One region of the Cobetia sp. 1CM21F genome, then DNA from elsewhere that is predicted to be linked to it. Evidence: predicted binding sites of a transcription regulator. Region 1 holds the regulator's gene; each other region holds the start of a gene.
The links. Region 1 encodes sigma-54, which starts transcription at its own class of promoters, with help from an activator protein. Its sites were predicted from a motif close to TGGCACNNNNNTTGCTNT; they were not measured.
Positions count from the first base shown of each region.

Region 2: the regulator sigma-54 is predicted to act here: its motif matches at 2,756-2,773, upstream of MSG32_RS01000 (HAD-IIB family hydrolase).
Region 3: the regulator sigma-54 is predicted to act here: its motif matches at 2,877-2,894, upstream of urtA (urea ABC transporter substrate-binding protein).
Region 4: the regulator sigma-54 is predicted to act here: its motif matches at 2,102-2,119, upstream of glnT (type III glutamate--ammonia ligase).

Region 1 is NZ_JALNTQ010000002.1:1,192,985-1,200,167, forward strand. Features, by position in the region: gene MSG32_RS10795 (KpsF/GutQ family sugar-phosphate isomerase) at 1-375, shown strand, start outside; gene MSG32_RS10800 (HAD hydrolase family protein) at 502-1,071, shown strand; gene lptC (LPS export ABC transporter periplasmic protein LptC) at 1,071-1,754, shown strand; gene lptA (lipopolysaccharide transport periplasmic protein LptA) at 1,863-2,441, shown strand; gene lptB (LPS export ABC transporter ATP-binding protein) at 2,445-3,185, shown strand; gene MSG32_RS10820 (RNA polymerase factor sigma-54) at 3,419-4,867, shown strand; gene raiA (ribosome-associated translation inhibitor RaiA) at 5,528-5,836, shown strand; gene MSG32_RS10830 (PTS sugar transporter subunit IIA) at 5,846-6,316, shown strand; gene rapZ (RNase adapter RapZ) at 6,454-7,183, shown strand, end outside.
Region 2 is NZ_JALNTQ010000001.1:244,322-251,504, forward strand. Features, by position in the region: gene MSG32_RS00985 (TRAP transporter substrate-binding protein) at 1-425, shown strand, start outside; gene MSG32_RS00990 (TRAP transporter small permease) at 595-1,251, shown strand; gene MSG32_RS00995 (TRAP transporter large permease subunit) at 1,251-2,552, shown strand; gene MSG32_RS01000 (HAD-IIB family hydrolase) at 2,857-3,753, shown strand; gene MSG32_RS01005 (hypothetical protein) at 3,795-5,006, shown strand; gene MSG32_RS01010 (sugar phosphorylase) at 5,094-6,992, opposite strand.
Region 3 is NZ_JALNTQ010000001.1:654,986-662,168, forward strand. Features, by position in the region: gene MSG32_RS02750 (cytochrome ubiquinol oxidase subunit I) at 1-438, opposite strand, end outside; gene MSG32_RS02755 (PLP-dependent aminotransferase family protein) at 987-2,408, opposite strand; gene urtA (urea ABC transporter substrate-binding protein) at 2,963-4,237, shown strand; gene urtB (urea ABC transporter permease subunit UrtB) at 4,373-6,025, shown strand; gene urtC (urea ABC transporter permease subunit UrtC) at 6,029-7,183, shown strand, end outside.
Region 4 is NZ_JALNTQ010000002.1:233,010-240,192, forward strand. Features, by position in the region: gene MSG32_RS06625 (glutamine amidotransferase family protein) at 1-495, opposite strand, end outside; gene glnT (type III glutamate--ammonia ligase) at 613-1,947, opposite strand; gene MSG32_RS06635 (aminomethyltransferase family protein) at 2,635-3,780, shown strand; gene MSG32_RS06640 (XRE family transcriptional regulator) at 4,097-4,819, shown strand; gene MSG32_RS06645 (GNAT family N-acetyltransferase) at 4,884-5,312, shown strand; gene MSG32_RS06650 (sodium:solute symporter family protein) at 5,834-7,183, shown strand, end outside.

The DNA.
Region 1 (7,183 bases):
GTTCAGGACGTGATGCACCACGGCGATGCCCTGCCGCGCGTGGCACTCGGCAGCCCGCTGCGCGATGCGCTGCTCGAGATCACGCGTCAGGGCATGGGCTTCACCTGCGTGATCGATGATGACGACCACCTGGTCGGCGTCTATACCGATGGTGACCTGCGCCGCACCCTCGACCAGCACGGCGATCTGCGCGCGCTGAAGGTCGATGATGTCATGACCCGCGGCGGCAAGACCGTGCGCGCCAGCATGCTGGCCGCCGAAGCGGTGCGCATCATGGAAGAAAACCGCATCAGCGTTCTGGTAGTCTGTGACGAGGATGAGCACCCCATCGGAGCCATCCATATGCACGGCCTGCTGGCCAGCGGCGTGATCTGAACTCCCGCGGGCGTTCGCTGTCTCTGTTCGACGGCAGATCGTCCCGGCAAGACGCTACCGCTCAACGCCCATCAGCGCCGTTCACAGGACAGCGTCAAGCATGCACGGAGTGCGAGGAGAAAGACCATGAGCGACACGAATTCCCTGAGCGAAGAATATCCGCAGGACATCATCGACCGCGCACGCCGCGTGCGTCTGCTGGCGCTGGATGTCGATGGCGTGCTCACCGACAACCGTCTGCACTACGATGCCAACGGCGTCGAGACCAAGTCCTTCCACGTCCAGGATGGCCATGGCCTCAAGCTGGTGCTGCGCAGTGGCGTTCGCGTCGCGCTGATCACCGGCCGCAGCTCGCCGATGGTCGAGCGTCGCGCCAAGGAACTGGGCATTCAGGATGTCATCCAGGGCCGTGAAGACAAGCTGGTCGCGTTGACCGACCTGTGCCGCGAGCACGGGATCGAGCTGGAAGAGGTCGCCTATTGTGGCGATGACCTGCCGGACCGCGAGGCCATTCGTCGTGTCGGTCTCGGCGTCAGCGTGCCCAACGCCATGGCCTACGTGATGAGCGAGGCCAACTGGGTCACCTCACGCCAGGGCGGCGATGGCGCCGTGCGCGAGCTCTGTGATCTGCTGCTCAAGGCACAGGGCCACTGGGCCTCGGTGCTGGATACCTACCTGCAGGAGTCGCGTCCCTGATGTTACGTCTGCCCCGCCCTTCTCCGCGCCTCTGGCTGATGCTGCTGTTGCTGCTCGTCGGTGGCGTGCTGGCGCTGATCGAGCAGCGCAACAGCCTGGAATCGACCGTCAACGTCGAGGTCGACAGCAGTGAGCCGGATTACTATCTCGACGGGGCAGACATGACACGCTTCGATGCGCGCGGCGTGGCGACCCAGTCCATGACCTCGCCGCATATCGAGCACACGCCAGGCGATGACGTGACCCGGGCGCAGACCCCGAAGATTCGCACCAACGACAGTGAAGACCGCCGCTGGTATGCCACGGGTGACAGTGGCGTGTTGAGCGCCGGCGGCGACACCTTCACCCTCGAGGGCAATGCCAGACTGCGCCAGCCCGATGACCGCTGGACCCTCGATACCGACGTCCTGCACTACAGCCGTGATCAGAATCGCGCCTGGAGTGACGTGCCGGTCGTGATCACCCAGAATGGCCAGCATGTCGAAAGCGACAGCTTCAGCGCCGACCTCTCCCGGGACTCCGCCGTGCTGCAGGGCCGTGTTCGCAGCGTCCTGCAACCCGGCACGGGCCAGAGCGAGGCCAGCAAGGAGGCCGAGCGCATCGACTCGGGCGCCGACAGCACCACCTCCGATGATGGGCGCGTCAACAGCACCTTCGAGGCAGCGCCTGCCAGCGGTGAATGAACCCGCCGGGCTGGCCGTCACGCCATGACCCGCGCCGCACCACCTTCTTCTCTGCCGCTCGATGGCATCATTGCTCGGGCGGCGACCCCGTCATGCCAAGGAGCCACCATGACTTCCACGACTCGCAAGCCCTTGACGGCCTGTCGCCAGACCCTCAACAGCGGTGTCATGGCGCTCTGCCTGGCACTGGGCATGTCCACCTTCGCCCCGGCCGCCATGGCGCTGGACAGCGATGCCAGCCAGCCGATCAACATCGCCGCGGATGCCCTGTCGCTCGATGACAAGGCCGGTACCGCCACCTACACCGGCCAGGTGGAGATGCGCCAGGGCAGCATGAAACTCGATGCCAGCCGCGTCGATATCAGCCGCGCCGGCAGCGGCGAGATCTCGCTGGTCAAGGCCACCGGCAAGCGTGCCTACCTGGAACAGCAACCCGCACCCGACGAGAAGCTGGTCAAGGGCTGGGCCGACACCATCCGCTACCATGCACTGGAGCGCCGCGTGGAGCTGGTCGGCAACGCGCGTCTTGAGAAAGGCGATGACACCTTCGAAGGCGGCTACGTGGAGTACTTCCTCGACAAGCGCCAGGTGAACGCCAACAACAGCAAGACGGCACAGCAGACCGAAGGCGGTCGCGTGCACATGACTCTGACGCCACGCGGCGCCAATGCCAGCAAGGAAAACTGAGTCATGACTGCTGCTACTCCGCGTACGCTGAGCGCTCGCCATCTGGCCAAGGCCTACAAGGGCCGCAAGGTGGTCAAGGACATCTCGCTGGAGATCCGCCAGGGCGACATCGTCGGCCTGCTGGGCCCCAACGGCGCCGGCAAGACGACCTCGTTCTACATGATCGTCGGACTGGTGCGCGCCGATGCCGGCAACGTCTCCATCGATGACAAGGACCTCTCCGCTGCCGCCATGCATCAGCGTGCACGCGCCGGCATCGGCTATCTGCCGCAGGAGGCGTCGATCTTCCGCAAGCTGTCGGTGGCCGACAACATCATGGCGATCCTGGAGACCCGCAAGGACCTGGATCGCAATGGCCGCAAGGCACGCCTTGAAGAGTTGCTCGAGGAATTCAGCATCACGCACATCCGCGCCAGCGCCGGCATGAGCCTGTCCGGTGGTGAGCGTCGACGGGTCGAGATCGCCCGTGCACTGGCCACCGAGCCGGACTTCGTGCTGCTCGATGAGCCCTTCGCCGGCGTCGACCCCATCTCGGTGGGCGAGATCAAGAGCATCGTGCGCCAACTGCGCGATCGTGGCATCGGCGTGCTGATCACCGACCACAACGTGCGCGAGACGCTCGATATCTGTGACACCGCCTATATCGTCGGCGATGGCCAGATCATCGCCCACGGTGACGCGGACTCCATCCTGGCCAACCAGCAGGTGCGCGACGTCTACCTGGGCCACGAGTTCACGCTCTAGGGTTAGCGGCTGCGCTGAGCCCACCAGATGCGAAAGCTTCAAAAGCCGCTGCGTGATTTTATCGCGTAGCGGCTTTTTCATGTCTGACATCAGACGCATGCATGACGTCCATACCACCTTGGTGGAAACATGGCATGCAAGTTGCTTGAATATTCACGACAACCACTTGTCAGTGCCCCGAGTCACGGTATAGCGTAGTAAGCACGTTCCTTTGCCGTGAATTGACTGACTCCATGAAACCCACCCTGCAACTCCGCCTCGGCACCTCGCTGACCATGACGCCGCAGCTCCAGCAAGCGATCCAGCTGCTGCAGCTGTCGACGCTCGACCTGCGTCAGGAGATTCAGCAAGCCCTCGAGTCCAACCCCATGTTGGAGCTCGACGAGGACTACGAGTCGCTGGATGTCGTCGAGACACAGGATTCGAGCGAGATCTCCACTGCCGACTCCTCGAGCGAGATTCCCGAGGAATACCCCCTCGACAGCGACTGGTCGGACCTCTACCAGGACCACGCCGGTAGCCTGACCAGCTCCGGCAGTGGCAGCGGGAGTGAAGAAGGGACGGACTTCGATCGAAATACCAGCGTCGAGAGCCTGCAGGACCACCTGCGCTGGCAGCTGGCGATGACCGACCTCGATGGCCGTGAACGCCAGATGGCGGAGAGCCTGATCGATGCCGTCGACGGTGCCGGTTATCTGAGCCTGTCACTCGATGAGCTGGTCGATGGCCTGCGCGGCCAGGGCCTGCCCGGCCTCAAGGCCTCCGAACTCGAGCAGGTATTGCTGCGTCTGCAGCAGTTCGACCCGACCGGCGTCTTCGCCCGTGATCTGCGCGAATGCCTGCTGCTGCAACTGGCACTGCTGCCGGATGACCTGCCGCTGCTGGCGCAGGCGCGCCGCCTGGTACGTCAATTCCTCGAGGCACTGGGCAACGATGACCGCAAGCTGCTCAAGCGCCGCCTGAGCCTTGACGATGACGAGCTGGATCACGTCATCCGCCTGGTACGCGCGCTCGATCCGCGTCCGGCATCCGCCTGGGGCGAGCCCGCCAGCGATTACGTGATCCCTGATCTGCTGGTGCGCCATACCCGCCATGGCTGGCAGGTCGAGCTCAACCCGGAAGCGCTGCCCAAGCTGCGCATCCAGCCGGAATACGCCGCGCTGATCAAGCGTGCCGACAAGTCAGCCGACAACACCTTCCTCAAGGACAACCTGCAGGAAGCCCGCTGGCTGATGAAGAGCCTGTCATCGCGCAATGACACCCTGCTCAAGGTCGGCCGCGAGATCATGGCGCGCCAGATCGACTTCCTCGAGCAAGGCGAGGAAGGCATGAAGCCGCTGATTCTGGCCAACATCGCCGAAGTGGTCGAGATGCACGAATCGACCATCTCGCGGGTCACGACCCAGAAGTACATCCACACCCCGCGCGGCGTCTTCGAGCTCAAGTTCTTCTTCTCGAGCCAGGTCGGTGGCAGCGGCAGTGGCGACGCCCACTCAAGCACCGCCATTCGTGCCCGCATCCGCAAGCTGATCGCGGAAGAGCCGGCCCGCAAGCCTCTCTCCGACTCGCGGCTGGTCGATCTGCTCGCCAGCGATGGCATCGAGGTCGCACGCCGTACCGTGGCCAAGTATCGCGAAGCGATGGGCATCCCCTCCTCCAGCGAGCGCAAACGTCTGGCCTGAGGCGTCACCTGCGGCTGTCATGCCCTGCTCTCACCTCCACAATGGCAGCCGCCGCCAACCTCAAGCGCTGGATTTTCCGCTCATCAGCCTCTGACTTCGCGGGCAGCGGTGCGCCTGTCTCGCGCTCTGTCATGCCGTCAACCGCTCATCAATTGCCCGTCATGGGCCATGACGGCGCGCAGGATGACGGTAAAAAACCGCCGTTCCGGCAGCGTCATTCACCGTCAATCGCATGTTTTTAAAGTCACTTTTGCGCGTATTGCACCTGGATGACACCCGGACAACCTCCCGGAACGCCGCTTGCTCCACGCAATCGAAGCGCCTGAAAGGCGACGTACATGCAGGGATTGGCGACGAAAACCCGCCTTCTTGCGCGTCTTTCACGCACCACCCACCAGACGTGCCCTTGAAGTCCACTCCGATACCCCTCACTGAGTTGAAGACAAGCACTGAGCCACGATGCAGCGCAGCGTTGATCTTTGCGCAAAGCTTGGGCATTGTCGGTACAGACGCTCACGACATCTGACGCCACTGGCAAGGGTGCGAAAACATCGCCAGACGGTGGCCGTCAAGCCTGTTGCAGAGCGTCCGATCAGGGTTTGCTCGTAGTCAAAAAGGGTTACAATTGAATGGCAACCCGCTGGATAAAGGAGCGTGTCCATGCAAGTGAATATCACCGGGCATCATGTGGAACTTACCGATCCTCTCCGCGATTACGTCAACGAGAAGCTCGCTCGCCTCGAACGGCATTACGACAACATCACCAATGTTCAGGTGACACTGTCGATCGAGAAGGAGCGCCAGCAGGCTGCCTGCACCTTGCACGCGGCAGGCGCTGACCTCCACGCCCTGGCAGAAGACCCCAACATGTACGCTGCCATCGACGCGCTCGCCGACAAGCTGGATCGCCAGCTGGTCAAACACAAGGAAAAGTCCCAGGCTCGCTCTCAGGGCACCGGGACCCGTTGACCTTCAGCCATGACACTTGATCAGATCCTTCCCCCCGAGCGCACGCTGTACGGTGTCCCCGGGGGGAGCAAGAAGCGGGTGCTTGAATTCTTCAGCACCTTCATCGCACAGAACATTCCCAGCCTGGATAGCCAGGAAGTCTTCTCGCGCCTGATCGGGCGCGAGAGACTGGGGTCGACCGGCATTGGCCACGGTGTGGCCGTGCCCCATGCACGCAGCCCGCATTGCAAGACGCCAATCGCTGCGTTTCTGAAGCTCGGTGAACCCATCGACTTCGATGCCATCGACGGAGAACCCATCGATCTGCTGTTCGTGCTGCTGGTGCCTGAGGAAGCGGATGAGACTCATCTGACGCTGCTCGGGCAGGTCGCGGAATTGCTCAATTCCCCGACCAATCGCTCGGCCCTGCGCCAGGCAGACAGCCAGCGTGCACTCTTTGAGGCATTGACCCAAGCCATCGCCGAATTACCGGCGCGCTGAATGACAGGCCCGGACATCGTCCGGGCTTTCGTCTTGCTGGCCTTCCATCGGCCGACGTACAGCGCACTGATAGCGGGCAGCCCTCTGCCCCACCCCTGCATTCTTTCGACGTTGACCTCGCCCTTGGAGAGCACTTCATGAAGATCGTGATCATCAGCGGCCGCTCCGGCTCCGGGAAATCCATCGCTCTCCAGGCGCTGGAAGATATTGGCTACTACGCCATCGACAATCTGCCCGGCATGCTGCTGGCGCCACTGGTCGATCAGCTCGAAAAGGACAGCCCGGCGCGTCGGCGCATCGCGGTCTCCATCGATGCCCGCAATCTGCCGGAAGCCTTGACCCGCTTCCCCGAATTGCTCGACAACGTCCGCCAGAGCGGCATGGACGTGCAGGTCGTCTACCTGACCACCGATTCGCGAGTGCTGCTGGAACGCTACTCGGCGACCCGTCGTCGTCACCCTCTGACGCGCGACAACGACCACACCCTGGCCGAGGCCATCGAGATCGAGCAGAAGACGCTCGCTCCCATTCGCCAGAAGGCCGATCTGGTCATCGACTCGACCAACCTGAGCGTGCACGACCTGCGCTCGCGGATCACCGAGCAGGTCGCCCAGCACAGCTCCCGCCACCTGACGCTGACCTTTGAATCCTTCGGCTTCAAGCATGGCGTGCCGACCGACGCCGACATGGTGTTCGATGCCCGCTGCCTGCCCAACCCGTACTGGGACATCAATCTGCGCGGCGATACCGGTCGCGATGACAGCGTGGCCGAATTCCTGCAGCGCTACCCCACCGTCCAGGCGATGCATGACGATATCGCTGGCTGGCTGGAACGCTGGCTGCCCGCCTATCAGGACAGCAACCGCA
Region 2 (7,183 bases), on a different contig from region 1:
GTCTGGAGAAGGGCGTGATCGACGCGGCGGATTACACCGTGTTCGCCACCAATGATGACCAGGGCCTGCACAGCTTCGCCAAGTACCCGTCCTACCCGGGCTTCCACTCGTTGCCGATGGTGGCGGTGTCGATGAACAAGGGCATCTGGGATGGCCTGCCCGCGGATCTCAAGGCGATCATGGAGACCGCCACCGACGCGATGGCCTACGACATGGTCTTCACCCTCAAGGCGCGTGACATCAAGGCGGTGAGCGCGGCGCGTGCCAATCCGGATATCGAGGTGATCGACATGGCGCCGGAAGAGCGCGCCAAGTTCCGTCGCATCGCGCAGCAGGAGTGGAAGGTGTGGGCCGAGAAGAATGAGCTGACCGGCAAGGTCTACGAGTCCGTGGTCAGCTTCCTGACCGACCGCAACCTGATGTGAGCCCGCTGGCGCGCGGGATGGGCGCCAGCCATCGTGTGGCAAGAGGCATCAGCTAGCCACGCTTTTGGCCGCACGATCGCAGAACGATAAAGACGCGGGAGATCAAGGTCGGCGTGCTCACTGGGCGCGCCGATTCTCCTTGAGGCAGCGAGTCAGCAAGGAATTCGATATGGCAGAACATGATGTGGCGTCGCCGGGGCTACCCGAGGCGTCGGATGACCACGACCCGAATCTGGGCACGCGGACGCCGCTGGACCGCCTGGTGGGCAAGGGCACGCGCGCCGCGGCGTGGCTGGTATTGCTGGCGATGGCGATCAGCGTGTTCGAGGTGGTGATGCGCTATGGCCTCGATTCGCCGACCTCCTGGGTGCACGAGACGGTGATCTTCCTGGTCGCGACCAGCTTCGCGCTGGGCGGCCCGGCGGCATTGGCCAACAATCGTCATATTCGCGTGCGTGTGCTCTACGACCTGGTCGGTACGCGCTTTCGCTACGTGCTGGACTGCTTCAACGACGTGATGACGTTCGTCTTCTGTCTGGCGATGAGCTATGCGGGCTGGGTGATGTTCTGGCGTGCCTCGCACAGTCCGCTGGGCGAGTGGCAGCTGGAGCGTTCCGGCACCTCATGGAATCCGCCGTTTCCGGCGTTGACCAAGGGCGTGATCCTGTTCGCGCTGGCGGTGATGACCCTGCAGGCGCTGTGGCATCTCTACCAGACCTTCTTCTCGCCCCGCCCGCCCGAGGGCGGCAGTGAGGGAAGTGGCGCATCCGACGCCACTTCCGATGCCGCTCCCGACGCCGCAGTTGACCACAAGGAGCCGCGCTGATGGATATCGCAACGGCTACGATGCTGCTGGTCGGCGGCATCTTCGCGCTGCTGGTCACCGGCCTGCCGCTGGCCTTCGTCACAGGTCTGGTCGCGCTGGCCTACACCTTCGGCTGGTTCGGCCCGATGGCGCTGCCGCTGGTCACCAGTCGTGTCTATGGCTTCGTCACCGAGTATTCGCTGGTGGCGGTGCCGATGTTCGTGTTGATGGCCTCGCTGCTCGATCGCTCGGGCATCGCCAAGGACCTGTTCAATGCCATGCGCGTGATGGCAGGGCGCCTGCCCGGCGGCGTGGCGATCCAGACCATCGTGGTGGCGTTCTTCCTCGCCGCGATGTCCGGCATCATCGGCGGCGAGATCGTGCTGCTGGGGATTCTGGCGCTGCCGCAGATGCTCAGGCTCGGCTATGACAAGCACATCGCCATCGGCGTGGTGTGTGCCGGCGGCTCGCTGGGCACCATGATGCCGCCCTCCATCGTGCTGATCATCTATGGCCTGATCGCCAACCAGTCGATCGCGGACCTGTTCACCGCGGCGATCACCCCGGCCATCGTGCTGATGGCAAGCTACATCATCTACGTGCTGATCCGCTGTCTGCGCAACCCTGCGCTGGGGCCGGTGATGCCCGAGGAGGAGCGCCGCGCCAGCTTCCAGAGCAAGCGTGAGCTGCTCAAGGCCATCGGTGTGCCGGCGGTCATCGCGGGACTGGTGCTGGGCTCCATCTACGGTGGCGTGGCCTCGGTGACCGAAGCCGCGGCGATGGGCAGCTTCGGCGTGCTGGTGGCGGTGATGCTGCGCGGCGAGTTCTCCATCACCCTGATGCAGCGTGCGCTGTCCCAGACCATGAACACCTGCGGCATGATCATCTGGATCGGTATCGGCGCGGCGGCGCTGGTCGGGGTCTACAACCTGATGGGCGGCAACCGCTTCGTGTCGAGCATGATTCTCGGCCTGGATATCCCGCCGCTGGCGATCATCATGGTGATGATGGCGATCCTGCTGCTGCTGGGGCTGTTCCTCGACTGGATCGGCATCGCGATGCTGACCCTGCCGATCTTCGTGCCGATCATCGTGCAGCTCGGCTACGACCCGGTATGGTTCGGTGTGCTGTTCGCGGTCAACATGCAGGTGTCCTTCCTGTCGCCCCCCTTCGGGCCTGCCGCCTTCTATCTGAAAGGCGTGGCACCGGAAGGCATCAGCCTCAAGGATATCTTCGTCTCGCTGCTGCCGTTCATCGCCATCCAGCTGTGCGTGCTGGCGATGTTGCTACTGTGGCCGCAACTGTCGCTGTGGCTGGTCTAGGCTCTACAGACGTTGCCCGCTTGCCCAAGACTCGACGCCCTCGCAGATGCGAGGGCGTCGTTGTTGGTGACGAAAGATTTGCGCCGTCGTGTGGCGAGGCATCATGCAAGGCAGGCTTTGTGCTCTTTTATGGTGCAAATGAGCGGGCGCACAAACACGGTCACGGTGAGAGGGGGCAGGCTGTCATGGCAGATGCACCATCTTGGCACATTCCCTGCAATGCTCTTGCAATGCCTGTCCGGTACCACGAGATCCTGTCGAGGTGACCCCCGACACGCTGCAGCACTTCACGAGGAGAGTTCACATGTCAGAGACTCAAGCACCGCTGTTGTTGCTGACCGATCTGGATGGCTCGCTGCTGGATCACCACGATTACTCGCCGGGGCCGGCGCGCAGCTGGCTGACCCGCCTGCGCGCGCGCGGTGCCTGGATCGTCCCCAACACTTCCAAGACGGCGGCCGAACTGGCGCCGCTGATGGACTCGCTGGGCTTGGCGGGCCAGCCGTGGATCGCCGAGAACGGCGGCGTGGTGGCGCTGCCGGCCGATTGGCTGAGCGCCTACCCGCTGGAAGAGGCCAGCGCCCCGGACGCACACGGCCTGTGTCGTATCGCGGTGGCGATGCCCCGCGACAGGATTCTCGCGGTGCTGGAAGAGCTGAGCGGGGAATTCGCCTTCGAGGGCTTCGCCTCGATGTCGGTAGCGAGAACCAGTGAGTTGACGGGGCTGGGGGAGGGCGACGCGGCCCTGGCGGGACAGCGTGATGCCAGTGAACCGCTGGTGTGGCGCGACGCGCCGGAGCGTCTCGAGGACTTTCGCATGCGCCTGGCCAGCCATGGCCTCAAGCTGACACGTGGTGGGCGCTTCCATCACGTGACCGGGGACAGCGACAAGGGCGTGGCAGCGCGCTATCTGATCGCCCGCTACCGGCTCTGCGAGCGGGTGCGTCCCTGGACGCTGGGCTTCGGCGATGGCGCCAATGACCTGCCACTGCTGGCCGCCGTCGACAACGCTGTGCTGATTCCCGGCGTCGGTGATACCACGCAGCGTGATCGGGAGCTTGCCGACTATCCGCAACTGGCGGATGAACGCCGCTGTTTTCGCGCCAATCTCCCCGGACCGCAGGGATGGGTCGAGGGATTGCGTCACTGGCTGGCCAATGGCCAGCCGGAAGAATGGACATCCAGAGGTCTGGGCGCCTGACGCCTGCCTGATGCGTGTCTTCGGCATGACAAGGAGCTGACATGAGCGATTTTTACCAGAATGGCATCATCACCAACTTCCATAACCTGACCGATCGTCCGGTGGAAGATCTCGAAGCGGACCTGATGCGCTTCTCCCGCAAGCGACCGATGAGCCTGATTCTGCCGTCGCTGTATTCCGAGCTGGAAGGCCCGGCGCTCAAGCATATCGTCGAGGAGCTGGCGCAGGTGCCCTACCTCAGCGAGATCGTGATCGGGCTGGACCGCGCCGACCGTGACCAGTTCGAGCATGCCAAGGAGTTCTTCTCACATCTGCCGCAGCATCACCGCATCCTGTGGAACGACGGCCCGCGTCTGCGGGCGCTGGATGAGGAGCTGACCGAGCATGGCCTGGCGCCGATGGAAGCCGGCAAGGGGCGCAATGTCTGGTACTGCTCAGGCTACGTCCAGGCCTCGGGCATCGCCGAGGCGGTGGCACTGCATGACTGCGATATCGTCACCTATGACCGCGGCCTGCTGGCGCGCCTGATCTACCCGGTGGCCCATCCGCAGTTCAACTACGAGTTCTGCAAGGGCTACTACTCGCGCATCGCCCAGGGCAAGCTGAACGGCCGCGTGGCGCGCCTGATGGTCACGCCGTTGATCCGTGCGCTCAAGAAGGTCTATGGCCCGCTGCCGTACCTGGATTATCTCGACAGCTATCGCTATCCGCTGTCCGGCGAGTTCTCGATGCGCACCGATGTGCTGGCGGACATCCGCATCCCCAGCGACTGGGGGCTGGAGATCGGCGTGCTGTCCGAGGTCCATCGCAACTATTCCACCAAGCGCCTGTGTCAGGTGGACATCGCCGATGCCTACGATCACAAGCACCAGCCGCTGTCCGAGGAAGATGCGCTGGGCGGCTTGAATCGCATGAGTCTGGACATCGCCAAGGCCATGTATCGCAAGCTGGCCACGCTGGGCGTCGAGATGCACGGCGAGACCTTCCGCACCATCAAGGCCACCTACTACCGTATCGCGCTGGACCTGATCGAGACCTACTACAACGATGCCGTCATGAATGGCCTGACGGTGGACCGCCACAGCGAGGAAGCGGCGGTGGAGCTGTTCGCCGCCAACATCATGGATGCCGGCAGCGCCTTCCTCGACAATCCGCGCGACAAGCCCTTCATCCCGAGCTGGAACCGGGTGCAGTCAGCCGTGCCGGACCTGCTCGAGCGCATGCACGAAGCGGTGGAGCTGGACAACCAGTAAGGCTCGCGGCGGGAAACAGCAAGACCAACGACAACGGGGCTGCCAGTGGCAGCCCCGTTGTCGTTGGAGGAAGGGAAAGCGCGGGCGTCAGACGACCTCGATGGCCGGCGGGCGCACGGTTTGCTCCATCAGCCAGGCCGCCTGGTAGGGACGGCGGGCCATGGTGGGGTCGTAGGCCTTGTCGTGGCACAGGTGGTCGGTCAGCGCGACGCCTTGCCAGCTTGCCGGCAGCGGCAGCACGCGCGGCTGATCGGTGACATTGAGGGCGAACAGCAGGCGACGCCCTTCATGGGTGACGCGCTCGAAGACGAAGAAGTCCGGGCCGACATCGAAGACATTCTGGTCGGCATCCGGGTGGAAGCAGGGTTCGTTGCGGCGCAGTGCCATGCGGCGCTTGAGGGCGTGGAATACCTCATGGGTCGCGGTGTTGGGGCTTGCCAGCAGCGCTTCCAGTTCATCGCGCTGCCATTTGCGGCGGTTGATGGCGCGCAGATGACCATCGCGCTCGACGCCTTCCTGGTGGTTGGGGGTCGCGGTCAGCGAGTGGATGTACAGCCCCGGGATGCCCTGCAGGCTCAGCATCAGGGTCTGACTGGCGATGAAACGCTCGATCTGCCACGGGTCCTGGCCGCGCCGCGTGCCCTTGAGCGCATCGAAGTAGCTGATGTTGAGCTCATAGGGGGTGTCGGCGCGCCCGGGGTTGGCGCGCATGCTGACGTAGCCACCGAAGTCATGCACCAGCCGCACCAGGGTGTCGCGCTCGTGGTCGGGCAGCAGGCCCTCAAGGGCACGAACGCCGATACCGTCGTGACTGGCGGTGAAGTTGAAGTAGCTGCAGCCGGAAGGCAGGGACGGCAGGCTGGTGGCCCACTGGGTCAGGGCGCTGGCATCGCCGGAGGTCAGGGTGTGCAGCGTCAGCGGCGGCAGCGTGAACTGATAGATCAGGTGCGCTTCATCGGCCTGGGCGCTGCCCTCGATGGCGGTGAGGTCGTGCTGTGACAGGCGATCGAGCCCGAAGTAGGACATGTTCTCGGCGTGGGGCACGTTGGTCTCGGTGATCAACAGGCTGCCCGGCGCTAGATGGTCGACGATGGCGCGCAGCAGGCGCACCACGGCGTGTGTCTCCGGCAGGTGGATGCAGGAGGTGCCCTGGCGTTTCCACAGGAAGGCCACCGCATCGAGGCGGATGATGCCCGCGCCCTGCTCGAGGTAGTAAAGCAGGATGCCGATGAATTCGAGCAGCACATCGGGATTGGCGAAGTTCAGGTCGATCTGGTCATCCGAGAAGGTTGCCCAAAGATGGCGCAGGCCACGACGGGTATGCACCGGCGTGAGCAGGGCAGATGGGCGCGGGCGCACGACCTCGGAGACATCGGTGTCGGGGTCCATCTCGATGAAGTAGTCGCGGCCGGGCTGCACGCCGGCCAGATAATCGGCGAACCACAGTGACTCGCGCGAGCAGTGATTGATGACCAGGTCTGCCATCAGGTCGCGCTGCTCGCTCAGGCGCCGGATGTCCTGCCAGTCGCCGAGGACCGGATTGACCTCGCGATAGTGGATGACGCTGAAGCCGTCATCGCTGCTCCACGGAAAGAAGGGCAGCACGTGGACACCGGACAGGCTGTCGTCCAGTCGGCTGGCGAGGAAGTCGTGCAGGGTCGCCAGTGGTGCCTCGCCTTCCTGCTGCAGGCTGTCGCCGTAGGTGATCAGCCACTGGTCGCGCTCGCTCCAGAGCGGCTCGCCTTCCGGTACGCGGGGGTTGAGGCGCGTGCGATGGAAATCCAGCACCGTCTCCAGGCGTCTGAGGACTTCCTCATGACGCTGTGGGTAGATCTCGGCGAGCAGGCGTGTGGCGTGCGCCTGGAAATCAGCCTGCGAGAGGCGTTTGGCGAGAGAGACTCTGGCGCGTGGCCTGGCGTTGCCCTCGCTCGGCGCAGGATCGGGTGCAGTGGATGTCGAGTGATCGGGAGATGACGTATCGGACATGGGCAATCCTCGTGGCAGCAAAAGCGGTCAGACTCTGCCTCGTGAGCCGCAATGGGCAGAGCGTGTCGCGGGTGATCTTCGGGAAGCCCGCCGGCGCAATCCTGCGGGGACCGGTGGCAAGACTGGAAATCACATATCAGATGAAGTCGGCTGGCCGTCGCTTGATGAAATCCCTGAATGGCGCATCGCTG
Region 3 (7,183 bases), on a different contig from region 1:
GATCCAGAACATCGAGACCAGGGTGCCGAGTGCGACCATGCAGGTCGAGAAGAAGTGCAGGCCGCGACCGACGCGATTCCAGCCAAACAGCATCACGCCGAGGAAGCCGGCTTCGAGGAAGAAGGCGGTCAGCACTTCATAGGCCAGCAGTGGTCCGGTCACGCTGCCGGCAAAGGCCGAGAAGCCGCTCCAATGCGTGCCGAACTGGTAGGCCATGACCAGCCCTGACACCACGCCCATCGCGAAGTTGACCGCGAATATCTTCGACCAGAAATGATAGAGGTTGCGGTAGACCTGTGTGCCTGTCTTCAACCACATGCCTTCCAGCACCGCCAGATAGCTGGCGAGGCCAATGGTGATGGCCGGGAAGATGATGTGAAACGAGATGGTGAAGGCGAACTGTATCCTGGCCAGGTCGATGGCCTCGGTGCCGAACATGGCAATGTCTCCTGAGTAGGCGGCAAGGGGGACGGCCCTGCCTGAATCTTCGCCGCTACTCTAGGGAGCCGCCGGAAGCCATAACAGGCTCAGTTGTGCGAGAAAAAACCATATCAGTTGCGAGCTGAACCTTGGCCGGACGTTAACTGCCCGTGAGCCAGTCAGCCGGCAAGCCAGGTGGTATGGCGAGAAGTCAGCAAGGCGAGCCGGGCAGGAGGGCGGATTCTGATTGATGCCAGCACCATGACGGGATCAGCTGCTTGTCGTATCGCCCTCGGCGGCAGGCCCCGCCATGGCGGGCTCTGGTGCTTCCAGAAGGGGCACGCGTGCGGCATCAGGGCATGCAATCAAGATGCGCAACAAGCTGCGACATCCAGGCGTGGCAAGCGGCTGTCGCGCGAGTGACATGCGCCGCAAAAGGGCTGTTTTCGCCCCCGCGGATAACGCGTGAAGACTGTGTGGCAAGGCGGCCGCAAGGGCTGCGGCATTTGCGCGCACATACTCAAGGCGCATCTCGCATCTCGCATCTCGTCTGAGCGGTCCGTGTTTCAGGCTGCCTTGAGCAATTCACCCAATGTCTGCATGGCGCGCTCTGACGCCGCATCCCACGGGTGGCCGTAGCTCAAGCGAATGCAATGCTTGAAGCCCTGGGTGGCAGAGAAGATGGGCCCCGGTGCCAGGCTGATGCCGTGGGCCAGCGCCTGCTGAAACAGGGCCAGCGAGTCGATGTGCTCGGGAAGCTCGCACCACAGGAAATAGCCCCCGTGGGGGTGGGTGACGCGGGTGTCTGCGGGGAAGTAGCGATCAATGGCCGCCAGCATGGCCGTCTGCTGGGTCTCGAGCGCCAGGCGTAGCTTGCGCAGGTGGCGGTCGTAGCCGCCGTGCTGAAGGTAGTCGGCCAGGGCCACCTGGGCAGGCAGCGATGGCGAGATGGTCGTCATCAGCTTGAGGCGCGAAATCTCCCGGGTATGCCGCCCCGCGGATATCCAGCCCACCCGATAGCCCGGCGCCAGGCACTTGGAGAACGACCCGCAGTGCATCACCAGGCCCTCGACATCCAGCGCCTTGACGGGCTGCGGGGGCGTCACCTCGGCACGTTGATCGAAATACAGTTCCGCGTAGACATCATCCTCCAGCATCGGCAGCTGATGACGGCAGAGCAGCGCATACAGTTGGGCCTTGCGCGCATCGCTCAGGCTGGCCCCCAGCGGGTTCTGCAGATGGCTCATGAACCAGCAGGCCTTGATGGGCAGCGTCTCCAGACGATTCTCGAGCACCTCGAGATCGATCCCGTCACGCGGGTGTACCGGAATTTCCACCGCGCGCAGCTTGAGCCGCTCAAGCACCTGAAGCGTGGCATAGAAGGCTGGCGCCTCAATGGCGACAAGGTCCCCGGGCTGGGTGACACATTGCAGGCCGAGGTTGAGCGCCTCCATGGCGCCATTGGTGATCACCAGCTCCTCCGTCGGCAGCTGCATGCCGTTGACCATGTAGCGCTGAGCGATCTGCCGGCACAGGTCAGGATGGCCTGTGGTCATGTCGGAGATGACGGCATGCGATGAAAGCTGGCGCAGCCCACGCGTCATGCTGGTCGCAAGCCGCGCGAGGGGGAAGAGCTCCGGGCTCGGGAAGGCAGAGCCGAAGGGGACGGTGTCGTTGTCGCGCAGTGAGCCCAGCACCGAGAACACCAGTTCACTGACGGCGACATCGGAAGGGGCTTGCTGCTGCAGGGCGACATGCGGCTCATCGAGTATCCGCGAGGCATTGTCACGCACGAAATATCCCGAGCGCGGCCGCGCACTGATCAGGCCCTGATTCTCCAGCAGGTAATACGCCTGGAAGACGGTAGAGGGGCTGATGCCATGCGCCTTACTGGCCTGACGCACCGACGGCACGCGCTCACCCGGCGCGAGAATGCCGGTACGAATCAGGTTGGAGATCTCGGCGGCAAAGCGTTCATAACGCTTCATGGGGGATTTCCTGACGGGGTGGAAGAGTGAAAGGAAGAGGGCAAGAGAGAGCAAGGATACCGCAGTGTCGATAGACAGTGATGTATGGGGCGTCGTAATGGATGCACCAATGTCATTAGCTTCCCTCGCTTTCGTTCGGCCTGATGGGAGGCTCTGTCGGCGGTGAGCGCCACGCCCTGCACCACGCACAGAGCCACGCCCAGCGCTCTTCTCACCGGTCTGGTGCAAGGCAAGGCGAGGGCTTGTGAGAAGCGCATCATCCTGGTGCAGTGCTGCGCTTGAGCAGTGTCGCTGTGCTTCGCTCGCTCTCATCATGTCTCGCGTTTCTCTTCATCCTTTCTCGGTCTTTCCACTGTTTTTGCCCAGACTTTCTCCCTGTCTTTGTGCCCGTCTCTCTCCCTGTCTCTCTTCTATCTCACCGCTGTCGCTTTCTTGTCTGGCCGTTGGCCGGCGGCGTCAGTGTGCGGCTGGCACATCGATTGCACTACCTCAGCCGGGACAACAAGTACAACAAGACACGAGGGAATGTCGTGAACAAGAAAATCGCTGCCGCAATGCTATCCGCCTGTGTCGGTTTTTCGCTGGCCAATGTCGCCCAGGCAGAAGAGGGGCCGATCAAGGTCGGCATCCTGCACTCACTGTCCGGCACCATGGCGATCAGTGAGTCGACACTGAAAGACACCATGTTGATGCTGATCGAGAAGCAGAACGAGCAGGGCGGGCTGCTGGGACGCAAGCTGGAGCCTGTCGTGGTCGACCCGGCCTCCAACTGGCCGCTGTTCGCCGAGAAGGCGCGTGAGCTGCTGGCGCAGGACAAGGTCGACGTGATCTTCGGCAACTGGACGTCCGTCTCGCGCAAGTCGGTGCTGCCGGTGGTCGAGGAGCTCAACGGCCTGCTGTTCTATCCGGTGCAGTATGAGGGCGAGGAGTCCTCGGAGAACGTCTTCTACACCGGAGCGGCGCCCAATCAGCAGGCGATTCCGGCAGTGGATTACCTGATGAACGACGTGGGCGTGGAGCGCTGGGTGCTGGCGGGCACGGATTATGTCTATCCGCGTACCACCAACAAGATCCTGGCCGCCTACCTCAAGTCGAAGGGCGTGGCGGACGCGGATGTGATGGTCAATTACACCCCCTTCGGCCATTCCAACTGGCAGTCCATCGTCTCGGACATCAAGTCCTTCGGCAGTGCCGGCAAGAAGACGGCCGTGGTGTCCACCATCAATGGCGATGCCAACGTGCCGTTCTATCGTGAGCTGGCCAACCAGGGCATCAATGCCGAGGACATCCCAGTGGTGGCCTTCTCGGTGGGCGAACAGGAGCTCTCGGGCATCGATACCGCGCCGCTGGTCGGCCACCTGGCCGCCTGGAACTACTTCATGAGCGTGGACAGCGACACCAACTACGACTTCATCGATGAGTGGATCGATTACACCGGCAAGGAAGATGCGGTCACCAACGACCCGATGGAAGCCCACTACATCGGCTTCAACATGTGGATGGAAGCCGCTCGCAAGGCCGGCAGCGTCGAGGTCGATGCGGTCAAGGACGCCATCATCGGCGTCTCGGTGCCCAACCTGACCGGCGGCTACGCCACCATGATGCCCAACCATCACATCACCAAGCCGGTGCTGATCGGCGAGATCCAGGACAACGGCCAGTTCTCCGTCGTCTGGCAGACCCCGTCCACCGTGACAGGCGATGCGTGGTCGGACTATCTGGAAGGTTCCAAGGACCTGATCAGTGACTGGCGCAAGCCGATGGAATGCGGCAACTACAATGTCGTGACCCATTCCTGTGGGGCTCAACAGAGCGTTGCGGCGCAATGATGCGTAGCACGTTCTGAGAGCGAGGCGGCGTGCAGGGGAGCCTGCATGCCGCCTCGTTGAGTGTCAGTCTCCGAGGCCGCGATGCCCTCGGAGACTGATGACGCCTTTGCGCGTTCACCATGGATGGCCTTCTTGATGTCTATCTCCGTTGCAACGATGTACCGCGGGTGCTGGCAGTGGATGCTGCTGGTCTGTCTTCTGTCATTCCCCCTGTTTGCCGCTGCCCAGTCCGAGTCCGCGACTGGCCAGTCTGCGCGCCTGTCCGATGGCGCTGCCCAATCCCTGTTGACCCGGCTTGCCGAGGCACGCAACCCGGCCAAGCCGGCCGTGATCGATGAGATCGCCATGAGCGGCGATGCGCGTGCGCGTGGCTGGCTGGAAGCCTTTTCCGCCAGCAAGCTGGCTCGCCTCAAGGACGCCGAGCGCTTCTTGATCATCGACAACAATCGCGGCCGCGAATGGGCCGTTTCCGACGCCCTGTCGGGAGAATCGGCGGGCAAGGTCTCGCGCCGCGACTTGAAGACACTGCGCAGCAACAACTCGCTGCGTGGGCATATCGATGGCGTGCTGTCGATGATCGACCTGTCTTCCCTGGATGCCGAGGTCAGACTCGCGGCGGCGCGCGGCCTGCGCGGCAGTGTCGACGAGGCCATGGCCGAGCGGCTGCCGAGCCTGATCGAGCAGGAAGGCAATGACGCTATCCGCGCCACTCTCGAGGATGCGCTCGCCATCCAGCAGCTGGAAGCCACTGGCGACCCTGCGGCGCTGGAGACGCTCTCCGGCAGCCTGAACGCCGCCGCGATCGCCGCCATCAATGGCGCCGCGGCGAGTGATGATCCGCAGCTGGCCCAGGCCGCCAAGGTGGCGCTGGCCGGTATCGAGCAGAAGCTTCAGCTCAACAGCGGGCTCGAGACGCTCTACTTCGGCCTCTCGCTGGGCTCGGTACTGGTGCTGGCCGCCATCGGGCTTGCCATCACCTTCGGTGTCATGGGCGTGATCAACATGGCGCATGGCGAACTGATCATGCTGGGCGCCTACACCACCTGGGGCATGCAGCAATTGCTGCCCGGGCAGCCGGGGCTGGCGCTGTTGCTGTCGATTCCGGCGGGCTTTCTGGTCGCGGCGGCGGTGGGCGTGATCATCGAGCGCAGCGTCATCCAGCACCTCAAGGGGCGTCCGCTGGAGACCCTGCTGGCCACCTTTGGCATCAGCCTGATCCTGCAGCAGCTGGTGCGTACCACCATCTCGCCCCTGAATCGCATCGTGGTCACGCCGGAGTGGATGAGTGGCTCGCTGATGATCAACGAGGCGCTGTCACTGACGCTCAATCGCCTCTACATCATCGGCTTCGCGCTGTTCGTGTTCGCCGGTCTGATGCTGATCATGCGCCGTACCCGTCTCGGCCTCGAGGTGCGCGCGGTGACCCAGAACCGTGCCATGGCGCGCTCGATGGGCATCAAGGCAACCCGTGTCGACATCATGACCTTCGCGCTGGGCTCGGGCGTTGCCGGTCTTGCCGGTGTCGCGCTCTCCCAGATCACCAACGTCGGGCCGAACCTGGGTCAGAACTACATCATCGATTCCTTCATGGTCGTGGTGTTCGGCGGGGTCGGCAATCTGTGGGGCACGCTGGTGGCCGGCATGTCGCTGGGGCTGCTCAATCAGTTCCTCGAGCCCTGGGCGGGTGCGGTTCTCGCCAAGATCGTGGTGCTGGTCTTCATCATCCTGTTCATTCAAAAGCGCCCGCGGGGACTCTTCCCGCAGAAGGGCCGTGCCGCGGAGGGTTGATCCATGCCTGATTCACGTTCCTGGCTGGTGCGCCCCTTCACGGAGCGCTCCACCCAGATCTTCCTCGCGGTGCTGACGCTGTCGGTACTCGCGATCACGTTGCTGCATGTGCTGCTGCCCGAGGGGCATCCGCTGCATGTCAGCACCTTCACCGTCACCCTGCTGGGCAAATACCTGTGCTATGCGCTGCTGGCGGTGGCGGTGGATCTCGTCTGGGGCTACCTGGGCATTCTCAGCCTGGGTCACGGCGCCTTCTTCGCGCTGGGCGGTTACGCCATGGGCATGTATCTGATGCGCGAAATCGGCGACCGCGGCGTCTATGGCAATCCGGAACTGCCGGACTTCATGGTCTTCCTCAACTGGCAGGAGCTGCCGTGGTTCTGGCAGGGCTTCGACATGCCGGCCTTCGCCTTCCTGATGGTGCTGTTGGCGCCGGGGCTGCTGGCGCTGGTGTTCGGCTTCCTGGCCTTCCGCTCCCGCGTCACCGGTGTCTATCTCTCGATCATCACCCAGGCGCTGACCTTCGCCTTGATGCTGGCGTTCTTCCGCAACGAGATGGGCTTCGGTGGCAACAACGGCCTGACCGACTTCAAGGACATTCTCGGCTTCGATCTGCGCACGGATGCGGTGCGCATCGCGCTGTTCATCGCCAGTGCTGTGGCGTTGGGGCTGGGCTATCTGCTGTGTCGTGGCATCGTCGGCTCAAAGCTGGGGCGACTGAGCATCGCCTGCCGCGATGCCGAGGCGCGTACGCGCTTTCTGGGCTACCGCGTCGAACGTGTGCAGCTGTTCATCTTCGTGGTCTCGGCGATGCTGGCCGGGGTCGCGGGGGCGCTGTACGTGCCGCAGGTCGGCATCATCAATCCCGGCGAGTTCTCGCCGCTGTTCTCCATCGAGGTGGTGGTGTGGGTGGCGCTCGGTGGCCGCGCGACGCTCTACGGCGCCGTGCTGGGCGCGCTGATCGTCAACTACGCCAAGACGGTATTCACCGGCATCATGCCGGACGCCTGGCTGTTCGCCCTCGGCGGCCTGTTCGTGCTGGTCACCGTGCTGTTGCCCAAGGGCATCGCTGGCCTCTTTGCCCAGCGTGGCTGGGGCAGCCGCTCGCAGTCGTCGGCGACCAAGACCGAATCGGCATCCGGTTCCCGTCCTATCGAG
Region 4 (7,183 bases), 960 kb from region 1:
GGAGAACGGGTGGCTGCCCTGCAGGGTCACGGCGCTTTCGGTCGCCATGCGGGTATGGCCGATGATGTGGCTGCCCTGCATGCCCTTGAGGCCATAGAGGCTGGCGATATGGGCCGGCAGGCCCACCGCCTTGAGGATCTCGATGCTCTGCCCCACGCTCAGCACGCGAATCTGCGGGGCGCTGTCGGCAAGCCAGCTGCGCACGGCGCTCTCTTCCCCGGCGATCTTGAATACCGCGACACTGGCATTGCTGAACCAGTCCGCCACCGTGCCGACCTGCTCGCCCAGGCCCTTGGCGATCGCCTCCCAATCCTCATCGGCACCATCGCTTTGCAGCGTCAGCTTGATGCCAGCGTCAAATTCGTCGCCATAGATGGCGAAGCCAGCGCTGTCCGGGCCGCGATCGGTCATCGCGATCAACATCGGCTCGAACAGCTCCCCCAGGCGCGATTCCAGCGCCGGGTTCTTGAGATAAAGCCCTACGATTCCACACATGGTGATGTCCTCTCACGGGCAGGAGGCGTCTCCTGCCTGATGTCTTGAGCGTGGTGGTGACAGTGGCGACCCTCGTCTGGCATGCCCCGCGAGATCCGCGAGCGCCGCCGGATGAGATCAGAAGAATTCGGCGTAGCGCTGGACTTCCCAGGCACTGACCTGCGCGTTGTAATCCAGCCATTCCTCGCGCTTGAGGCGCATGAACTCGGCGCAGATCCCCTCGCCCAGGCTCTCGCGCAGAATGCTGTCCGCCTCGAGCGCATCGATGGCCAGCGAAAGATTCTGCGGCAGCTTCTCGATGCCCTTCTCGGCGCATTCGCTCGGGGTCAGCGAGTAGAGATTGATATTGTGGGGCGTGCCCGGGTCCAGCTTGCGCGCCACGCCATCCAGCCCCGCCGCGATGATGGCGGCGTGCACGAGATAGGGGTTGCAGCCGGCATCCGGCAGGCGGAACTCGAGGCGACCATAGGGCACACGCACCATGGCCGAGCGGTTGTTGTCACCGTAGGCGATGAAGACCGGCGCCCAGGTCGCGCCGCTGGTGCTGCCACCACCGACCAGACGCTTGTAGGAATTGACGGTCGGCGCGGCAAAGGCACACAGCGCCGGAGCATGTGCCAGCAAACCGCCGAGGAAGTGGTACGCCAGCGGCGACAGGCCCATGCCCTGGGCGTCGGAATCATCGCCGAACAGGTTGCGGCCGGTGTCATCGCACACGGACAGGTGGAAGTGCATGCCATTGCCCGGGCGGTCCGCCAGCGGCTTGGGCATGAAGGAGCACACCATGCCCAGGTCATTGGCGATCTCGCCGGCGGCCATGCGCACGAAGGTGAAGCGGTCTGCCGAGGTCAGCGCATCGCTGTAGGTGTAGTTGATCTCGAACTGGCCGTTGGCGTCCTCGTGATCGATCTGATAGACGTCGAAGTCCACTGCCTGCAGCGATTCGACCAGACGTTCGAGGAATTCACGCGAACGCGACAGGCCCTTGTAGTCGTAGCAGGGCTTGGCGAGGGTATCGCTCTCGTCCACCGGCAACAGCTCACCCGCTTCCCCCCGGCGGAACAGCGAGAATTCCGGCTCCAGTCCGCTATTGAGCGTCCAGCCCTTCTCCTTCAGGCGCTCCAGCTGCTTGAGCAACACCACGCGGCTGTCGTTGGCGAACGGCTGACCATTGACGTAGCCATCACAGGCCATGCGTGCATAACCCGGCTGCCACGGCACCAACGACAACGAGCTCAGATCACCCCGCGCCATGAAGTCCGGCCCCTCCGGCGACATGCCGAGACCACTGACGGCGAAGCCGGCAAAGCCAGCGCCCTTCTCGACCACATCCATCAGGCAATTGGCCGGCACGGACTTCGTCTTGGCAGCGCCATGAATATCCACGAACTGCGCCAGCAGATAGCGAATGTCGTGATCCTTGATGAACTGTTGCGCGTTTTCGGGTGACATCTGGGTTTCCTCTGAGAGCGGACCGGGTTCCATCTCCCTCGACACTGTCTGCCACCCCGGGAAACCTGACCCCTTGTGGTGACTCGCCACGTCAAGATAGCGGATGAAACGAGTTTTTGTGATTCCTGCTGGTCAACTTTATTTCCCCCAAAGAAAAGCATGCAGCATGCCATTTCGCCAGCTGCCGCCCAGAACTTTTCACCAACCTCCTGTTTTTCATGGAAATTTATTTTCCAAGTTCATTTCACCCCACAGGAAACGCCAGGTGACCCTGAGTGAATTCCTGCCCGTTTCTCGAAATAGGCATCATTTCGGTGCCCAAAGCCCTCTCTTCGCACCATCATGACGCAAAGCGCTAATATTCACGCCCTGATTCGTGCTGCCAATCGGCGCCTGACTCGCTCAAGGGCTGCCGTGGCCATGGCCTTTGACGGAATTGGCAAGCCCCTTGCTTAACCATGAGGAATGTTTCTTTCCTTCCAAGAATCGACCCTCGTGCGATCAGGCAAGGCAAGCAGCAGGCACAAGCCGTTGTGAAGCGCCTGAAGAGGCGCCTGAAAAGGCGAAAGAACAACAACACCTCCTGCGGCGGATGCGCGTCTTGCGCGCCATCTTCGCCAGCATCAGCAGGACTACGGCACCCCCCCATTTACGCTAGGCAGCACGACTCACAGGAGAAAGGGACGCATGGCGAATTCATGGCGCATCTCGGCACTGGCCGAACAACACCGCAAGCTGGGCGCGGAGCTTGAAGACTGGAATGGCATGGGCACCGCCTGGAATTACGCCGTCTCGGACACGGCCGATGACCACGAGACCATTCGCACCCGCGCCGGTCTGATGGATGTCTCGGGGCTCAAGAAGATCCACTGCAATGGCCCGCATGCTCAGGCCGTGCTGGATTACGTCACCACGCGGGACATGTCCAAGCTGTATCCGGGCAAGTCGGTGTACGCCAGCGTCTTGAATGAGGCCGGCAAGTTCGTCGACGACTGCATCGTCTATTGCCTGGCGCCGAACTCCTACCTCGTGGTGCACGGCACAGGTACCGCGAATGAAATGCTGGCCAAGAGTGCCCTGGGGCGCGCCGTCAGCCTGACCTTCGATGACGACATGCACGACATGTCACTGCAGGGGCCGGTCGCGGTGGATTTCCTGGAGCGTCACGTGCCGGGCATCCGTGAGCTGCGTTACTTCCACCATCTGCAGACCCAGCTGTTCGGCTGCCACGTGATGATCTCGCGCACCGGCTACACCGGCGAGCGTGGCTACGAGATCTTCTGCAAGGCCAAGGACGCCCCCTCTCTGTGGGAACAGATCCTCGCGGAGGGTGCCGACATGGGCATCAAGCCGTGCAGCTTCGGTACCCTTGACTGGCTGCGGGTCGAGAGTCACCTGCTGTTCTACCCGGCGGACAATTCCGAAACCTACCCGTACCCCGACCAGCCCGTGGGCGACACCCTGTGGGAACTGGGCCTGGACTTCACCGTCTCGCCGGGCAAGACTGAATTCCGTGGCGCCAGCGAACACTTCGCGCTGCAGGGCAAGGAGCGCGTCAAGGTCTATGGCGTGCTGCTGGATTCGAAAGACGTCGCCCAGATCGGTGACAAGATCTACGCCGACGGCAAGTGTGTCGGTGTCATCACCCAGGGCATGTACTCGCGCCTGAGCGATCGTTCCATGGCGCTGGCACGTCTCGAACCCGGCTATGCCGAGCATGGCACCCCGCTGACCCTCAAGACTGGCACTGACGGCGAGACCAGCCTCTCGGCCATCAGCCATTCCCTACCCTTCGATGACCCGGAAAAGGCCAAGCGACTGGCTCGCGGCTGATCGCACGCCACAGCCGCGAGGCAACAGCTCAAGCCCCGCGGCAACAGTGCGAATCGCGTGATGCTGGATAGCGTGAAACCTGAGAGGCCTCCTCGGCATGGCGTCGAGGAGGCCTCTTGCATCACACGCCATGGAGTCAGGCCGGGGCGTACTTGCCGCGAGGACTGGCCACAAACGTGGATGAGGGTTGGCGGTAAACTTGATAATGTCACCCGATATCCGCACGCGGGTGACGCACAACGACTCCCACAAGGACGCGTATTCTCATCCCGCCTGCCCATCCCTATCGCATTCACCTCCGCCACAGGAGTTATCCATGCCGCGAGAATCCTCCCATTCCTCCGATACACCTCAACCGACAGCGCCTGACACGAAAGTGCCTGACACGAAAGCGCCTTCGCTGGCCGCGGAACCTGCCGCGCAGTCCGAGGTGAAGGAGACCATCACCGCGGCAGCCGACGAGACACGCCTGGGACTCGAGCAGCACATCGCGCGCGCGCTCAAGCAACAGCGAGTCTCACAGGGCTACAAGATTTCCGACGTCTCGCGTATCGCCGGTGTCAGCCAGGGCATGATCAGCAAGGTGGAGAACGCCCAGGTGTCCACCAGCCTCGATACCCTCAACAAGCTGTGCAATGCCTTGAGCCTGCCGATCTCGAAGCTGTTCAGCGATTACGATGTCAATGGGCGTGGTGCCCAGCACATCAAGGCCGGGCAAGGTATGCAGGTGGTGCGCACCGGCACGGAAGTCGGCCATGCCTATCAACTGTTGAGCTACAAACAAGGCCCCAAGAAGCGCTACGAACCCTTCCTGATCACCATGGATGACGCCAGCGAAGTCTTCCCCAACTTCTGTCATGCCGGGCATGAATTCATCTACCTGCTTTCCGGCAACCTCACCTACCGTCATGGTGACAAGTTCTATGACATGGGGCCCGGTGACAGCCTGGCCTTCGATGCCGGTGTGCCGCATGGTCCCGAGAAATTGAACGAGGTGCCGATTCAGCTGCTGTCGATCATTCACTACGACGATGAATGAGCCTCTCTGACGAATGAGACCCTCGAACATCCATCATCATCGTCATGGGGACTGGACAACATCAATGAAGATTCGCCTTGCCACACCCAAGGATGCTCAGGGAATTTCACGCGTCGCGTCCGCACTGGGCTATCTGCCCCACGACGATGATGCGTTGATCCTGCAGCGACTGAAGCACCTGTTGGCGTCACGCCATGACCGCATCTGGGTGGCGGAACAGGCGGGCGAAGTGATTGGCTGGCTGCATGCCCAGCATGTCTTTCGTGTCGCTTCGGCCGATTTCATCGAGATACTGGGCCTGTCCGTCGCACAGGAGGCGCAACGGCAAGGCGCAGGACGGGCATTGGCCAGGCAGGCCATTGCCTGGGCAACCGACGAGGCGCTGACCCTGCGGGTTCGCACCCATGAGGCGCGCGATGTCGCCAGGAAATTCTATGCCGCCTGCGGCTTTACGCTGGCCAAGACACAGTGCGTCTTTCAGATGACCCCGTGATTCTGTACGCCTTCCTGATCGAGCTCGCCTTCCTGACTGAGCACGCCCCGATTTCATGCCCTGCCATGCCCCGCAGGCCGAAGAAAAAATCGCCTGCCATGACAGCGTTGCGAGACGCGACCAGCACAGTCCTTCATTCCTCTGGCAGTCGTATCGCCTGAATGGCGGCAGAGTTGTCGTCGTTTCCTCCAGCTACGCCACCTGTTTTCTGCGCGCCGAGGCATGAGGATGACGCCTCTTGCATGACTTCCCTCCCCACGAGAATCTTGCCATCGCGCCGACATGAGACTTTCGTCCGCCGGTGAAATTTGTTTTTGACAGCGCCTTTTTCTCGGCTAGATTGAGTCGATGTAACGGGTTACATTCGAAGACAAGACATGGTTGCCCCGGCCATGTCCGCTACCTGCCCCACTGCATCATCCCCGACAATCAGAGGGTCGCTTCAGTCCCTGCTACGCCACGTACGCCCTGCTCCATGCATGACCTTCATAGAACAATCAACAATAAACGGAGACTCGACAATGGCTTGGTACTACTCCTATATCATTGGCTATTTCGTGATCATGTTCGCGATCGGCTACTACTACTTCCGCAAGGTGAAGACCTCTGACAGCTATCTGATTGCCGGCTGGAACATGGGCTACTGGAAGATCACCGGCACCACCATCAGCACCTGGTGTGGTGCGGCAGCCTTCATCGGCTGGATGGGTATGGGCTTTTCCAAGGGGCTCTCCGGCTACTTCATGTTTGCCCTGCCCGGCATCATCGCGAGCCTGATGCTGGTCATCTTCTTCAGTCGCCCGCTGCGTCGCAAGAAGCTCTATACCCTGGCGGATCTGTTCGGGCGCCGCTTCGGCCGCAAGGCCAGTCTGTTTCCCTCCTTCTTCTCGGCCTTCGTCTACTCGGTGCCTGCCACCGCGATCCAGATCATCGGCATGAGCACCATTCTCACCGTGGTGCTGGGGCTGGAGTTCAATACCGCCATCTTCGTGTCCTTTGCGCTGATTCTCGGCTTCACCATTCTGGGCGGCCTTGAAGCGGCCATCGTCACCGATGCCCTGCAGAGCATCCTGTTGATCGCCGGCATCATGGTGCTGGGCTTCACTGCCCTGAGTTATGCCGGGGGACTGGAACATGCACTGCTCAATACGCCGATCGAGTTCCTCGCCCCGCTGCCCGAGGGCAAGACGATGGAAGTGGTGACCTTCGCGCTGACGGTGGCGCCGTTCTACCTCGTCTGGCAGTGCACCTGGCAACGCATCTTCGCCTCCGAGAGCGAAGACGTGGCCATCAAGGCCGGCGTGTCAGGCTTCTCCATCGTGATGCTGATTTCCTTCTTGCCCTACTGCATCGGCGTACTGGCACGCCAATTCGTGCCGCTGGATACCTCGGCCGATCTCGTCTTTTCCTACGTCACCATGCAGTTGCTGCACCCGGCCATCGGCGGTCTGGTCATCGTCGGCCTGCTGGCCGCCCTGATGACCTCGGCGGATTCCTACATCCTGCAGGGCAGCTCCAACCTGGCGCATGATCTCTACGGCAACTTCATCAATCGTCACGCCAACGAGAAGCAGAAGATGGCCTCGGCGCGCCTGAGTGTCGTCATCATCAGCGTGCTGGGACTGGGCGTCACCTTCCTGATGACCGACATCATCTCGGCCTATCAATGGGCGCTGCGCATCTCGGCCACCACGCTGATCTTCCCGTTCTTCGCGGTGATGTTCTGGAAGCATGCGACGTCCCGCGGCTGCATCAGCAGCATGGCAAGCGCCCTGAGTGTCACCGCCCTCTGGCCACTGCTGTCGACTGGCATCGACCCCGCCTATCCGGGCTTCCTGACCTCGCTGGTCGTGCTGGTGGTCGTCAGCAAG